2 regions of the Mesobacillus sp. MER 48 genome follow, and region 1 is predicted to be linked to the other one. Evidence: a T-box and tRNA genes for the amino acid it is inferred to sense, from the RefSeq annotation. Region 1 holds a T-box; the other holds one or more tRNA genes.
What was found. The T-box of region 1 lies ahead of argS (arginine--tRNA ligase). A T-box ahead of a tRNA ligase gene usually reads a tRNA of that ligase, here a tRNA-Arg.

Region 1 (3,104 bases):
ATTCGGGAGTAAAGGATTTTTTTCCTCGATATTCTTTTTAGCCAGCTCAATCGAGTCTTTAAGGACATCCTCCAGTAAAACAACTTTCCCTTTGCGCGTTGACATTTTCTTGCCATCTTTCAGCATCATTCCAAAAGGAACATGGATGATTCCATCCGCCCATTCAAAATCCATTTTTGCAAGAACCGCTTTTAACTGTTTAAAATGAAGACTTTGCTCATTTCCCACAACGTATAAAGATGTAATAAAAGAATGCTGATCATATCGATACTTGGCCGCGGCCAAATCCCGGGTCGCATACAATGTGGCACCGTCTGATTTTTTAATCAGGCAGGGTGGCAGGCCGATATCTTCCAATTGAACGACCAGAGCCCCATCTGATTCGTCAAGAAGCTCTTTGTTCCTTAGCATTTCAACAATAGGCTCCATTTTATCATTATAGAATGCTTCTCCAGCATATGAATCAAATTCAATCCCCAGCAGCTCATAAACCTTCTTGAACTCTTTCAATGATTCTTCCTTGAACCATTTCCACAATCCGAGTGCCTCTACATCTCCGTTTTCAAGACGCCTGAACCAATTTCGGCCTTCCTGCTCGAGTTCAGGATTGGTTTCTGCGGCTTCATGAAACTTTATATAAAGGGCCAGAAGCTCCTTTATCGGACTCTCTTTCACTTTCTGTTCACTGCCCCAAAGCTTATAGGCCGTAATTAGTTTGCCAAACTGAGTCCCCCAGTCTCCAAGATGGTTTATTTTAAACGTCTTGAATCCACACTTTTCATAAATTAGTGAAAGAGAATTTCCTATAACGGTAGAACGTAGATGCCCCATAGAAAAAGGTTTGGCAATATTAGGGGAGGAAAGATCAATTGTCACCGTATGTTGACGTCCTCGATTATAGTCCCCGTAATGGTTTTTCTTTTCTGTAATTTCATTGAGGATATAAGCTGCTGCTTTTGATTTATCCAAAAAAGCATTCACATACCCGCCAATTGCTTCAAAACGATCAAAGTCAGATTCATTTTTGGACTGTAATTTTTGGCTAATGTCTTTGGCAATTTCCACAGGTGACTTTCTCAGGGCTTTTGCCATCTGGAAGCAAGGAAAGGCCAAATCTCCGTGTTTCAGAAATTTTGGTTTTTCGATTAAACGTTCAATATTCTCATCAGATAGTATTCCTTTTAGTTCTTGAGCGAGTAATCCAGAATATTTTTTACGGTATTTCATTGTAGACCTCCCTTTAAAAAATAAAAAACCCCCGCCTCTAAAAAGAGACGAGAGTTTTATCCCGCGGTACCACTCTAATTGTTCCTGAAAGGAACCTGCTTTCATTGATAACGGAGTTCATTCCGGCCATCCCTAATGGTTTTCAGGAAGGCATCTCAAAAGTGCGCTTCATTACCCTATTTGCACCAGGCTTTCACCGTCCCCGGCTCGCTAACTCAAAAAAGGATAACTACTCTCTTTCTCATCGATTAGATATTTTTACCGTTATAAACAACAACTATGATCGATTGCAATCATTTTTTCACAGCCAAAACTGTATCAAATTCCTGGGTTGAACAATTGTTATCATCAAAGGTTTCAATATAATTTCCACCTGTATAATCTCCTATTACCTTCCGCCAAAAACTTCTCGCTGGTTCGTTTTTCTCGACCTGGATGACACTCCATCCGCCAGGAAATTGATCAAACAGCCTGGTAGCGACAATTCTGCCGAACCCTCTTCTGTAAAATTTCCTAAGGATAAAAAATTCGAGGATGACATTGGGTTCCCCGCTTTCAACCATGGCAAACCCAGCATATTCACCTTCATGTATGATGAAGAAAGCATGAAGATTCATATCAGTCCAATATGGTTTCAAATCAAACGGTGCGTAACTTCCGTTCTCCTCAAGCCTGATTTCCTGAAACAACGTAAACTCGTAGATATAGAATTGAATCAGATTCTGAAGGACTGCTTCATCCTCCTGTTTCACACGTACCAAATCGATCACAAGGATTCCCCTTTTTGAAACTGAATTTTTTATTTTAATTATTCGTTGATAATAAAGGAAAATCCTCTTTTAACCCGCTTTCATTTTTATTCCTCTCTGTCAGGATATGAATATTGGTAGGTAAGTTCTTTCTCATCTTTTGTTATCTCAACTATTTCCATCCCATCAGCAGATTCAAAAATATAGGATGGTCCCTCACCTCCAGTATGCTTCCAAACACCTGTTGCCTGGATCTTATCAAGATAATCTTTCATGTTTTGATCGGTACCTCGGTCCCAAGTATATTTTTCTGTGCCCCCATCGATTTCTGCCGGCCGTAACCCTACTGGATAAGGGAGCTTCCCATAGCCATGCACAACATATAGCAGCTGTTCGTGTTGATAAGGGGCTGGATTTTTAAGATCAAGTGACCCAATAATCTGAAATATTTCAGCATATTCAAGCTTTGGATAATCAAAGCTGAAATATAAAATATTCTTGCCCGCTTCCACAAAAAAAGTGGTAACGGAGGCTGACATCCATCATTTTTACATGTTCGATATATAATGTTGTAGGATAGGGAAAATTCTGCAGTTCTTTTTCAACATTCATCGCTTTGGAACTGATGATTTCCTTCTTTTTACGGTCATTCACGAATTCGGCAAAACCAACCTTTTCAGATTCTCCTTTTTTGTAAAATTCATAACCATCTGGACTTCTTTCACTATATATAGTTTCTAAATCCCATTTCAGACTGAACTCATTTACAGCATGTGATTGACCTGATCTGTCTTCATGTTGATCATAATTTTGAACTTGAAACAACAAGCCAGCAGATAAAAGCAGAAATAGCGACGTAAATACAACGTTTTTCAAATCGAATGTTCTTTCCTTCTTTTTTTGTGCTTTAATAGTTCGAATGGATGACCTTATTTTCAACCTCATTCTATCCCTTTCGCATTCACCTGGTGTCAGCTTTTTCAGCAATTCCCATTGTTCATCAGAAAATTTGTTCATTGTGTCCGCCTCCTTCCGCTATGTCCTTTTTCCTTAGTTCCGCAAGTCCCCTGGATAGTGTTTTCCTTATTTTTGATTCAGACCAGCCTAGGATTTCGACAATTTCTTTAG
Region 2 (3,104 bases), 720 kb from region 1:
CACAGGCTCTTGAGAAGCTTAGTAAGCAAAAGAAGCTGTCTGCTTTCCCGGTAAATGATTTACTGGCAGCAACAAGCGTTGGTGTCTTGAAAGATGGAAAAGTTGTTGTGGACCTGAATTATGTAGAAGATTCGGCTGCCCATGTCGACATGAATGTGGTGATGACGGGCAATGGAGAATTCGTTGAATTGCAGGGAACAGGAGAGGAAGCTACATTTTCCTACAGTCAGCTGCAGGAGCTATTGAAGGCTGCACAGGATGGGATTACGGAATTATTCGAATTGCAAAAGTCTGCACTCGGTGAGGAATTGGCCGCAAAGATCGAGAGAGCAAAAAAGCGCTAGGGGAGATCTAAAAATGGAATCAGTTATTATCGCAACAAAAAATAAGGGGAAAGCAAAGGAGTTCGAGAAGTTATTTTTGCCTAAAGGACTTACTGTAAAAACACTGCTTGACTACCCGGAGCTTGAGGATGTTGAAGAAACTGGTTCGACTTTCGAGGAGAATGCAGTCCTGAAAGCCGAGACAATTGCCAGAGTACTCGGAGTCCGGGTGATCGCAGACGATTCAGGACTTGAAATTGACGCGCTGGATGGCCGCCCTGGTGTCTATTCGGCACGATATGCAGGAATTGAAAAGAATGACGAAGCAAACATCGACAAAGTTCTCGATGGACTTCAAAATGTGCCAGAAAACGAACGGACTGCCAGATTTTGCTGTGCATTGGCGATGGCTGAGCCAGGCAAGGAAACATTGACGGTTTTCGGGACATGTGAGGGGAGAATCCTTCGTGAACGAAGGGGCAGCAATGGGTTTGGCTATGACCCGATTTTCTTCGTTGAGACAGAAGGGAAAGGCATGGCAGAATTGACTTCAGAGCAAAAAAACAGCATCAGCCACCGGGCCAATGCGATCAGGAAACTGGATGAAGTTCTCAAGGAACGGGAGTAAACGATATGAGTAAAGTGCTGATTGTCAGTGACAGCCATGGGTCAACAGAGGTGCTGGAAGGAATCGAAAGAGAGCACGGAAGGGATGTAGACCTGATGATTCACTGCGGTGATTCGGAGCTTTCCGAGAAGGATCCTGCCATTATGAATTTCAGGTCAGTCAAAGGGAATTGCGATTTTTACGGCAATTATCCTGACAATGAAGTCCACGACTTAAGCGGCCTGAAAATTCTTGTGACACACGGGCATTTATACTCAGTGAAATCCACACTCGTGAACCTGTACTATAAGGCCAAAGAAGCAGAGGCAGATATTGTTTGTTTTGGACACTCGCATATTCTCGGTGCTGAAATGGTCGATGATGTGCTTTTCATCAACCCGGGAAGCATCAGACTTCCTCGCGGCAGAATTGAAAAGACCTATGTGATCCTCGAGCTGGACAGTAATAAAGTCTTATTAAGGATCTTTGACTATGGTAACGGAGAATTATCCGACTTAAGGCAGGAGTTTACACTTCACAAAAAAGACTGATACTACTATAATAGTTTTCTGAGGGGAATCAATCTTTCCCCTCGGAAAAAAGTTTAGGTTTCATATTGACATTTTGTTATTAGCCTAATATAATAAATCTTGTCTTTAAAAAACAACTATGTCCCAGTAGCTCAGCCGGATAGAGCATACGCCTTCTAAGCGTACGGTCGGGAGTTCGAATCTCTCCTGGGACGCCATTTAAACTACATACCTTAACTCACCTTCATGGAAGGTGAGTTTTTTTTATGCTCAGGAACCCTAAAGAGAAAAAAATTAAAAAATTATAAATGTGAATATATCAACAATGTAAGCGTATACAGATTAGTCAATAAGTCAAAATTATCAAATAATTTAGAAAAAGGGTGTTGACGAGGCTGATAAATGGGCGTAAGATAATCCTCAAATATAAAAATACAAGTTTCACCAATGCAGTTTTTGCAACAGCCCATTGTGTAAAATTGTATTTTTTTTAAACCTAATTCTATTCATTTAAAGCGTCTATTCATTAAAGGAGTGTTGTGTTGTGCCCGAGCAGTGGATCTACTTAAACGGGGAATTCGTCACCAAGGAAAATGCTAAGATTTCGGTATATGATCATGGATTTTTATACGGAGACGGTATTTTTGAAGGGATACGGGTATACAGCGGCAATATTTTCAGGATGGAAGAACATATGGACCGTCTTTACCGGTCAGCTAAATCCATCATGCTGAATATGCCACACTCTAAAGAGGAGTTCACTGATCTTGTAGTAGAGACAGTAGAACGGAACCGATTAAGAGATGCCTATATCCGGGTGGTCGTGTCACGGGGTGTTGGTGACCTGGGACTGGATCCGTATAAGTGCCCTAATGCGAATGTCGTTATCATTGTGGAGCCGCTGTCCATCTTCCCGAAGGAATTGTATGAGAGCGGACTTGAGATTGTTACGGTGGCGACTAGAAGAAACCGTCCTGATGTTTTAAGCCCGAAAGTGAAGTCACTGAATTATTTAAATAATGTCCTCGTAAAGATTGAGGCGCATCTGGCCAATGTGAGCGAGGCTCTGATGCTGAATGACCAGGGCTATGTTGCCGAGGGGTCCGCGGATAATATTTTTATCGTAAGAGGCAACACTTTCCTTACCCCGCCTAGTTATGTAGGGGCCCTTGAAGGAATCACAAGGAGCGCGGTGATTGAAATTGCTTCTAAACTAGGATACGAGGTGAAGGAAGAACCGTTTACCCGCCATGATGTTTACACGGCAGATGAAGTGTTCCTTACCGGAACTGCAGCCGAAGTGATCGCCGTTGTCAAAGTGGATGGAAGAGTCATCGGCGATGGGATGCCAGGCGAGCATACCCAAAACATCCTGAAGGAATTCAGGGCTACTGTTGTAGCCGATGGCATCCAGGTCTATCCGGAGACAGCCCATCAAGTCAGTTAAATATAGTTTTATGTCAAGCTTAGTTGATTATGTTGCAAACAACATCAACCTATCTGGGTTTTTAATCGAATATAGATAAAGCGAAGACAGGGACAAGTAATTCAATGCGATCAGCATGCACAGAGAGCCGGGTTAGCTGGAAGCCGGTGATGCCGTATTGAATGAACTCACCCTGGAGCGCCAGTTTGAAAGGATAC

Region 2: it has a tRNA-Arg gene. The T-box ahead of argS (arginine--tRNA ligase) is inferred to sense a tRNA for this amino acid. The anticodon was not compared.

The regions. Positions count from the first base shown of each region.
Region 1 is NZ_JAMAUR010000001.1:365,861-368,964, forward strand. Features, by position in the region: gene argS (arginine--tRNA ligase) at 1-1,227, opposite strand, end outside; T-box leader at 1,268-1,481, opposite strand; gene M3593_RS01805 (GNAT family N-acetyltransferase) at 1,521-1,997, opposite strand; gene M3593_RS01810 (hypothetical protein) at 2,084-2,515, opposite strand; gene M3593_RS01815 (hypothetical protein) at 2,451-2,993, opposite strand; gene M3593_RS01820 (RNA polymerase sigma factor) at 2,977-3,104, opposite strand, start outside.
Region 2 is NZ_JAMAUR010000001.1:1,088,154-1,091,257, reverse strand. Features, by position in the region: gene rph (ribonuclease PH) at 1-344, shown strand, start outside; gene M3593_RS05580 (XTP/dITP diphosphatase) at 358-951, shown strand; gene M3593_RS05575 (metallophosphoesterase) at 957-1,481, shown strand; tRNA gene M3593_RS05570 (tRNA-Arg) at 1,602-1,678, shown strand; gene ilvE (branched-chain-amino-acid transaminase) at 2,005-2,907, shown strand; T-box leader at 2,982-3,104, shown strand, end outside.